DNA from 3 places in the Bacillus shivajii genome. Region 1 is predicted to be linked to each of the others. Evidence: riboswitches for the same ligand, from Rfam matches in the RefSeq annotation. Region 1 holds a riboswitch; each other region holds the start of a gene.
What was found. A riboswitch is a leader RNA that binds a small molecule or an ion and turns the genes downstream of it on or off. The one in region 1 is predicted to bind cyclic di-GMP.
Positions count from the first base shown of each region.

Region 2: it holds a riboswitch for cyclic di-GMP, as region 1 does, so the genes downstream of both, LGQ02_RS14565 (sensor domain-containing protein) here and LGQ02_RS19105 (hypothetical protein) in region 1, are expected to answer to the same signal.
Region 3: it holds a riboswitch for cyclic di-GMP, as region 1 does, so the genes downstream of both, LGQ02_RS15015 (WxL domain-containing protein) here and LGQ02_RS19105 (hypothetical protein) in region 1, are expected to answer to the same signal.

Region 1 covers NZ_CP084703.1:3,968,957-3,972,240, forward strand. The annotation lists gene LGQ02_RS19095 (hypothetical protein) at 1-300, shown strand, start outside; partial or broken gene LGQ02_RS19100 (methyl-accepting chemotaxis protein) at 558-1,109, opposite strand; gene LGQ02_RS19105 (hypothetical protein) at 1,073-1,354, opposite strand; cyclic di-GMP riboswitch class I at 1,551-1,635, opposite strand; gene LGQ02_RS19110 (hypothetical protein) at 2,343-2,663, opposite strand; gene LGQ02_RS19115 (chemotaxis protein CheX) at 2,731-3,213, opposite strand.
Region 2 covers NZ_CP084703.1:2,988,280-2,991,563, reverse strand. The annotation lists gene ald (alanine dehydrogenase) at 1-863, opposite strand, end outside; gene LGQ02_RS14575 (KTSC domain-containing protein) at 1,102-1,320, opposite strand; gene LGQ02_RS14570 (thioredoxin family protein) at 1,488-1,715, opposite strand; cyclic di-GMP riboswitch class II at 1,961-2,044, shown strand; gene LGQ02_RS14565 (sensor domain-containing protein) at 2,188-3,284, shown strand, end outside.
Region 3 covers NZ_CP084703.1:3,086,656-3,089,939, reverse strand. The annotation lists gene LGQ02_RS15020 (ICP22 family protein) at 1-926, shown strand, start outside; cyclic di-GMP riboswitch class I at 1,111-1,199, shown strand; gene LGQ02_RS15015 (WxL domain-containing protein) at 1,348-1,908, shown strand; gene ltrA (group II intron reverse transcriptase/maturase) at 2,663-3,284, shown strand, end outside.

The sequences.
Region 1 (3,284 bases):
GCGGCAGAAAAAGTCAATCTCTGCGTCCCTCCCCAACGAGAAGATTGGAGAGAGTTGAGAGTGCGAGATTGGGAAATACAAGAGACTAAACCTGACACACACGAAAATAACGGTGTTAAACCGTATCCAAAAGTGTCTAGTGAATTAGGAATGTTAATGGACCTAGGCCAACAAGAGCACGAAAGAAAAATTGCAACAGGAGAATACGAGACATACGATCCGACCTATGACTCTAAGTCAGTGTCCTATATGGAAGATGACGATCGATATTTGCAAAGAGTACGGGATGGAGAAGAATAAAATAGGTGTTTTCTCTCGACGAATTATCGTAACTTATTCATGGAAAGATTTTTAGATCATAAACATAACACCTAGCTCTAGAGGTTATGTGGCATAAAAAACTCACTATGATGTTGTCCCATAGTGAGTTTAATCATTTTATATGTATGAGCAGTAAATATCTCCCTTAGTATTCTTCAAAGATATTTATCTTTTCCTTCAAAGTTCAGAATACTAACATTGTTGGGTTTTATAACTAATTGTTGTAAGATCATTTATTACGTACGATTTGTTACTTTAAATTTCTTAACGAGTTGATCCAATTGAGTAGATAAATCCTGCAATTCTGTACTCATATTTGTAAGGTCGTTCATTGCTGAGGTTTGTTGATCTGTCGAAGCAGCAATTTCTTCTGTACTTGCTCGTGATTCTTCTACAACAGCGGAAGTGTTATTAATCGATCCATTCACCTGTTCACTACTTTCAGTAAGTTCTTTGATCGTTTCGGTTATTTCAGCTGTTTGTTCCTTAATAGAACCTGTTGATTGATTAATATCTCGAATTGCCTTTTCGGTATGCTCGACTTCTTCTACCATTCCATCAATCTCATGACCACTTACTTTCGTATCATCAACAATTTCTTCGATGCCATTTTGAATCTCACTAATTAATTCCTGAATTTGTTCAGTTGAATCTTTAGACTGTGTTGCAAGCTTCCTTACCTCATCAGCTACGACAGCAAAACCTTTTCCATTCTCTCCAGCCCTTGCAGCTTCAATCGAAGCATTTAATGCTAATAAATTTGTTTGTTCAGCAATCCCATTAATAATTGTTTTTTTAGAATAAAGCGAATAATGACATATGCGCCTAGTGCTCCTAATAGAATGCTAACCCCGGTTGTGACGATATTTACCGCTAACACATTCTGAATATAATGTTGTGCAATCTCGGAGGCAGTTGCACTTAGTGATGTAATTACAAAAATCAGAATGACGATCATGATCGTTAATTTCGCTTGTAAATTAAGCCTGACGTTCCTTCCATTTAACTTTCCTATCCCTCTTTTTTTCTCCATTTTATTTTCCCCTCCAATATTCTAGTACTTCCTCGTCTAAATCTTTGAACGAAATCGTTCTTGTCTATTGTCGTTCTCCCCCATTTCAATCAAATCAGCTGAAGTTCAGACAAAAAATAGATAATTGACTCGTGACAATAGGTCTATAAACATAAAAAAAGATCGATACACAGAAAGTACCCATCTTTTTTGTTTTTTCGGCAACCCGACTGCCATAGTGCTTCCACCTTAGGCTCGTAGCTTTGCGTCCTTATCTTTCAATAAGTTTGCTATTATCGTTAAACATTACCTATTTGAAACTTTTTGACTACTTCATTATACATATCCTCGCGCTAAATTTCTATCTATTTCGACATATTTTTCAAGGAGAATTTAATAAATTCTGACACCTTACAATTCCTCTCATTTATATAGGACATCCCCTTGTAAAGTATAGGCATTTTGATGTCATGAGAGGGGAGAAGATTTGAACTGCAGTATATAAGAAAAGCGCAAGGCGACCGCCTATCGGCGACAAGCACTGCCTCTTTCTCTACTAGCGCTGCTTTGTAGTTTATCCGTCCACCGCGCAATACGCCACGTCCTGTGGCATGCGCGGCATTAGGATGTCCTATCCGTCGAGGCAATTCGAAGCTTACTCGTGATGAAACGTTCTTTGGAATAGCCGGCAAGAAGAAGTCGATCTTCTTAGACTTCAATTGACTGGGCGAAGTGACCTCGAGCCGATGGCGCCTGGAGCTAGACACCTAGCGAGAGTGAGAAATTTTATACTTTTTACTCTCAAAGAAAGCCACGAATATGCTTAAGCACCTTCGCAGCATAGATAACACGCGTTAATTTTGTATAAAAGTGTTGACAAGTAAACCTTAGAACCGTCACTTCGGTCATTTTTCTTCTTATCAAAAATTCTTGTAGGTCTTTATTTCATAATACATAGAGTAGTGGCCAATCTGATTCGTTCAAACTTATGACTTCTTGCAGCAGGAGCTTATTCACTTTCCAACTGATCTAGTAATTCATAAATTGAAACACCTTCACCTATACTTATAAACGGATTATCTTCTAATGGATGAACAGATTGAATATTGGGTTCAGTTGTACCCTCTGCTTGCACCTGAACGTTTTCGATGTCTTCTTTTTTTACTTCTTCATCTAAAATGAATCGCTCTGTACTTGAAGTTTTCTCTTGATGTACTTCATTAATAACCGCTGTTTCACTAGAATTATTACTTCCAAAAATTAGCCAAAAAAATAACCCCCATACTCCTAAACATAAGAGAACCATAAATCCTATCGTTATATATTTCATAACTAATCCCCTACTCCACTTTTGTTTTTCTAAATGCCCAATGATTCTGCGATTTTCCTATTTGAGATTATGATGCTTCCCTTTTCATCATCATAATGATGTTGATTGTTTCATCACTTGTAACATTAATCGGAATCTTGACAGCATGATTAAATGCTGTAAATTTTGAATTACCTGAGATTACAGCTGGTGGTGAAATATCAAGTCTAATGTCTCTTAAAGATATACTTGTTGCCATATTACCTGAAATCATGTTGCCAAGTTCAGCAATAAATGATTCTAGCATTTCTCCCTCAATTATTGAGCCGAACATCCCTTGAGCAATTAAGCCGAATGTCGATGTCTCACCCTCAATTAGGACTTGGCCATTTAAATCACCAGTAATACCTATAAGAACCCCTATCTCACGTAGGTAATAAGGTTTTTCAGTTAATGTTGGTTCATTTACCTCTACCTGAATTGGAATGACATCTTTTACACTCTGCACCATCCCATCTATACTTTCTTTTAATGAATCATCATACTTATTTTTCACAATTGTTTCGATCACTTACCCCACCGTCCTTTTTTCATTCACCCTTCTAAATTACTTCTTTGTCACTTGTAATAACTACACCATCG
Region 2 (3,284 bases), 980 kb from region 1:
TACGTAGGGGCATCATGTGTCGTGATTTTATCAACAGTTTCGATAATACCACCTTGGTCAATTGCAACATCTACTACGACAGAACCGTCTTTCATTTGTTGAATCATTTCCTCTGTAACTAATTTCGGGGCTTTTGCTCCAGGAATTAAAACTGCACCAATGACTAGATCAGATTCTTTTACAGCATTTGCAATGTTTAACGGGTTACTCATGAGCGTATTGATTTCTGTACCGAAAATATCATCTAGCTGACGTAGGCGTTCAGGACTCAAGTCAATAATTGTTACATCGGCTCCAAGTCCCATAGCAATTTTCGCTGCATTCGTTCCAACAACACCGCCACCAATAACAGTTACTTTTCCACGTTTAACACCTGGAACACCAGAAAGAAGAACACCACTTCCACCTTTAGGCTTCTCTAAAAATTGAGCCCCAATTTGGGCCGCCATTCTTCCAGCAACTTCACTCATTGGAGTTAGTAAGGGTAGTGTACGATTTACTTCAACCGTTTCATAAGCTATCGCTGTTACTTTCTTCTCCGTTAGTGCTTTAGCTAATTCTGGTACAGCAGCTAAGTGTAAATACGTAAATAAAATTAAGCCTTCACGGAAGTGGTCATATTCAGAAGGTAATGGCTCTTTAACTTTCATCACCATTTCGGCTTGGTCCCAAACTTCCTTAGCTGTATCTAAAATAACAGCTCCAGCATTCGTATAATCTTCATTTGTGAAACCGCTTCCAATTCCGGCGTTTGTTTCAACAAACACATCGTGTCCTGCTTGAGATAATGATAAGACCCCCGCTGGAGTAAGTGCAACTCGGTTTTCATTGTTCTTCACTTCTCTAGGTACTCCAATTCTCATTAATAACCCTCCTTGTATGTAGTCCTTGTAAATAAGGGAAATCTATCCAATTCTATTTTATCGAACTCGTATATGTTGTACCACTATTTTTTTTATTCATTTTGTCGTCTCGAGCTTCACGTGAAAGAAAAAGACTTCACATTTACTTATCATAAGCAATTGCGTGATAAGTTAAACGGAAGTCTTTATTATTTATTAGCAAGTTTTCATTTTATGAATTTGTCTATTTGCACCTGTTCTAACGGTCATTAATCATTTTACATGGGTACCTTGGTTGGATTCTTTCCTGAAAAAAATCAGTATGATCTTCACTAGACAATAACCCAACATAATCAGGCTTAAACACTTCATAATATATCATGTAATCGCCGTCTTTAAATCGTACATGCAATTCCCTCATTATTTCATCATATGCTACAGACTTAAGGTTTCCGTAATTTAAGTCGACAAATTCCATTTTTGTTCCTCCTTTAACAGCTTGAGGTTTTTGTGTACTATCATTCGTTATATGAGAGTTGATTAAGGCTTTAATTCCAATGGTGTTGATTTCTTTCGTTTTTTCCAGAGTAGTGAAAGCCACGTTTTATCTATTAGAATACCCTAAGTGGAGGCAAAAGAAACAAGCTACATAAAAATTTGTGTTAGTTCATCTTTTGATAGTACTTTTCCGGTACTCATCACTTGTCCATTTACTAACAATGTTGGGGTGAAAATGATCCCTTGAGTTGGAGAGGCATCCTCATAATAAACGTCAAGGTTTACATGAATTCCGATATCATTAAGCACTTCCAATAACCTTTTTTCGACAACTTTACCTATTATATTTCGCGTAATGTACAGCTTAATATTCAACCGCCTCACCTCGCTTTCTTAAAAAGTACGTCTCACTATTATTATAGAATGGAAAAATCAGAAAAAACGCTTGTTATATGACAACGCTGTGAAAACTTTTTGTCTAAAATCAAAACATGAAAAATGGGGAAGGGGTAACAATTTTCACTATATTAAAACAATTTATAAAAATATTTACCAAAATTCTTGATTATTTATCTCCAAAAAAATAGAATAGTAATAGATATATTTACAAGAAATCGAAAAATAAAAGAGGAAGCGATGAAACCATGTCTTCATTTGGGCACTTTGACATGCTGGAGCTAGTAGTGCAACCGACCTTATTGAAGGTCGGTTTTTGTGTTTTTATAGGGATAAAAACTTTGATTCATATGCTCTAAAGGTTTATTTGGAAGCTGTGTTATCGAAGGTATTCACAGTTTCTCCCCCTAGAACGACCGTGCATAATGTTTTTCATCCAAGGAGGGAAAATATGAAGAACAAAGAGACGAACATTACTACGAAACCATATCAACATAATGATTTACCAATGTGGTTTAAAAATGTGTGGTTTCAGCAGCAAGAAGATGATAGTAAGAAGGAAGAGGAGGAAGGGCGTCCCTATCGTGAGCTTGTTCATAAGCTAAAGTTTGCGTTAGAAAAGACTTCATTTCTTATTATCGTTACAAAAGATGGTGACATTACGTACATAAGTGAAGAATTTGCTTCTTTATTAGGTTATAAAACAACAGAGCTTATAGGAGAGAAATATGTCGATTATGTTCAACCTCTCTTTGACCACAGTGAAAATGAAAACGGCTTTTTTCATGGAGGAAGTGAAGCTGTTTCAGATTGTGTATTGGAAGTAGAAAGTGGGGAAAGTGTCACCCTTGAAAGGTATTCCATGCCCATATTTTCTTATGATAAAGAAAGTAGTGGGTATATCATTATTCATCGTGATGTAACCAAACTAAAACAAGCTGAACAAACCATTGAAGAATTGGTTATTTATGATAAACTAACGAATCTTCCTAACCGCGAAAAATTCGAGCAAGATATTATCGGCGAAATTCAAAGTGCAAAAGTAGACACAAGCCGTTCATTTGCTGTTTTTTTCATTGATTTGGATCGTTTTAAATTTTATAATGACACGCTCGGACATTTCACTGGAGACCAGCTGTTAAAAAAGATTGCAAATTCATTAAAAAGTGTTGAAAATACAAATGTAACCGTTTATCGTTACGGCGGTGATGAATTTTCAATATTGTTAAATGAACCTAGTTCTAACAACGAAATTCATCAAGTAGCAGAAGAAATTTTACAATGTTTTCAAACGCCATTTATTATCAATGGTAATGAATTTTTTATAACAGCGAGTATTGGCATTTCAGATTTTCCTTATCATGGGGAATCTTTTGATTCGATTGTGTATCAAGCGGAGCTAGCAATGCACCATGCTAAAGAAAGAGGGAAAGACCATTACCAATGGTACACTCCTTCGATCAAAACGAAATATGTTGAAAAGCTTGAGACCGAAAAACGTTTAAGGTTAGCAGCTGAAACAATGGATTTTCAATTATATTACCAACC
Region 3 (3,284 bases), 880 kb from region 1:
ATGATATCTATCTTGATGAGTGTAATATGACGTGCGCTATATTACATGTAGATCCTCAAATTTATACGTATGAATTTTCTAGCGAGCTTGGTGAGAAACATCCAAGTTTAAACACTCTTGCCTTGAGCTATATCCGACACTCGATTCCGAATACAAAAGTAAAATTGATAAAAGTGGTTGTTGGCTCTTTATTATTGACTTCTATAATTACAACACCGTTGAGTATTTCAAGCGCAACCTCTGCCGAAGAACTCCCCCCAGGTCAAGAAGATGCGGATGGTTTGCCCCCAGGACATACTGAAGAAACTGAAAACCCTCCTCATACAGAGGAAGATGGGGCGCCTGAACATGCCGATTCAACGGAGGAGAATGAATTACCTCCTGGTCATACAGATGATACGGAGAACCCAGAACATGCAGGGGAACCTGGGACGCCTGATCATGCAGAAGGGGGTAATGACCAAGAGAAAGGTGAGGACTTCATGCCTTTTTTAGGGCCAATTGAAATTGGGGACTTTTCCGCAGTTACATTAAATGGACAAATTCAACAAACCGTTGCACAAATTAACTCATTTCCAATATACAATGAATATCCACTAACTGACGGATGGCATATAACAGTTAAAGCAGAACCGCTTACAAATCAACATGGACACCGTCTTCCTCCAGGGTCATTAAATATAGAGGCTCCAGTTCTTTCAAATATTGAAGAGCATTCATCGGCAGCAAGTGAGTTGAAAGTAAGAGGTGGAGCGATTGATTTAAACGACGGATTAAAATTGGTAAGTGCTTCAGCTGGAGGTGGAATTGGAAGTTTTCTTGTATCCTTTGGGTCACATGCGTTAGGTTTAACGCTAGAGCCGGAACATACAATGGAAGGTACATATTCGACGACAATAATCGTAAATATAACAGCTGGCCCTTAAGATCTAGTAGAAAAAGGGCTTTATTTTTATGCAAAATACATCATCTTTCATTTTTTTTTTTTCATTATTTTCACTGGTAACAATGGAAACATTTGATGGCTAGAAAAGGCCCTGAAATCAAGGTATGATAACAAATGTAAGATATATCACACACCATCTGATTGAACAGTTTCATATGTTCATTCCTTACAAAAGGCAAAATTGTTGAAAGACAATGACGCAAAGCCATGTGCCTAAGGCAAGAAGAAATGCTATGGTCGACAGGTTGCTAAAGAATGAAAGGAGTATCTATTACTTCCTTGAAATTCTTGCTATGCGACAAAGGTATAAGTAAGAATTTTTTTATGCCCAAAATGAGGATAAAGGTGAGTGAGATATAGATTATCTCAAAAAAAAATTACCTATAGGGGGAAATAAATAGATGAAAAAGATCGTAACTGTTTTATCAATATTAACAATATCATTAGGGTTGTTCGCAAATCCGTCATTAGCATCAGAAGGTAGTACGTCTGGTAATGCTGAAGTGACAGGTGGTCAACTCAGTATCGAAGTACCAAATGCAACTACTTTTGCAGGTGTAACATTAGACGGTACGGTTCAAACAACAACTGCATCATTAGATAGTTTGAAAATCGTTGACCCAACAGGAACAGGTGCTGGCTGGAACGTGCAAGTATCTGCATCTCCGATACAAAAAGATGACGGTACTCATACACTGCCTAAAGAGTCTCTTAACTTAGCAGCACCTTCATCAGTAATTGCTGGTACGGGCTCTTCAAGTGCAGAATATGTAACACCAAAAGGTGGTTCACTAGATGTTCCAGTAAATGTTTTAAGTGCTGCAGTCGATGAAGGAAAAGGAACATTCACAGCGGCTTTCCCTACTGATGCATTATCTTTAACATTAAGCCCAGATACAGCTTTAGCAGGTCAATATGAAACAATGTTTTCTTGGAACCTTACAGCAGGTCCAACTCAATAATATATAAAGACAACAGCCGTGTTAAAAATAACATGGCTGTTTTTTTCGCGAGTGGCAGCACATGTGCTAAAGGGTGAGAGTCCCGAATGCATCGGCCAGCCGGCAAGCATTAGCTGACAGATAGTGCGTTGACTGTGAAGTAGCGTGCGGAGGATCTGAAGGCAAACCTCTGAACAGAGCTGATATCCCATGTTGGCACGAGAGTTGGATGACTGTGCAAGAGAACAGAAAGTCCGAATAGCTGGAAACTCAAAGTGTTATGAGGGCTGGATTAGAGGGAAAGTACATGATGTGACCCATTGAGATCTCCCTGCTTCCTAAAGTAGGTATTGATGTTACAAGGCTAAGCCAAGGACACAAGATGAGCTTTAAAGGGAGAAGTCAGAGATCGCCATAGTAGTGGAGAAGCTCATGCCAATGACCTACTGGCGACAGTAGCGAGGACAGCACATGAGTGAAACTGTACACAGATACAGTTGCGAACCTATACCCAAAAGGTGAGGAATCGTGCGAAGGGCGTGACCCATAGAAGAACAATGTGAGTAGGCTTACTTATGACTGCGGAAATAGACAGAAGCTGGACAAGAGCCAAGGGGGCTGATGCCAGGGTGGAACAGAAGGGTACACCGTCTATCGCCGAAATGTGAAATATAAGGTATTGCCATCGGCTACCAACCTTGATATGTTCGACATTTCATATGGAGAAGCAGAAGCAAAGGAAGAAACGAAAGCAGTGGCGTAAGGGGAATAACAGATGGAAAGACGTGTATGGTACAGTTTGTACGACAAAGTGTACAAGAAAGCGAATCTAGTAAGTGCCTTTTATCAAGTAAAGAAGAACAAAGGTGCACCAGGGGTCGATAAAGTAACAATTGAAGGATATGAAGCAAAGCTGGAGGACAATCTAGAAGTGCTCCAACAGAAGCTAAAAGGTAAACGATATCGACCCAAACCTGTTCGACGAAAGATGATCGATAAAGATAATGGGAAGAAACAACGTCCACTAGGGATACCAGCGGTGGAAGATCGCATCGTACAAGCTTCTCTACGGAATGTATTGGAACCTATCTTCGAAGAAGAGTTTCTTCCGTGTAGTTATGGTTTCCGCCCAAGGATAAGTGCTCATATGGCTCTAGACAAAGTTACTGAACACTTGAGAGCAGGATACCATTATGTCATTGATGCCGATCTACAGTCCTACTTTGATACGATTCCACATGATAAATTGGAACAACAAATAAGGAAACGAGTGACGGATGGGTCTATTATCGAACTCATTCACCGTTTTCTCAAAGCAGGTGTCATGGTAGAGGATCTTTACGAAGATACTCCCGAGGGAGCTCCGCAAGGTGGTGTGTTAAGTCCGTTACTTTCGA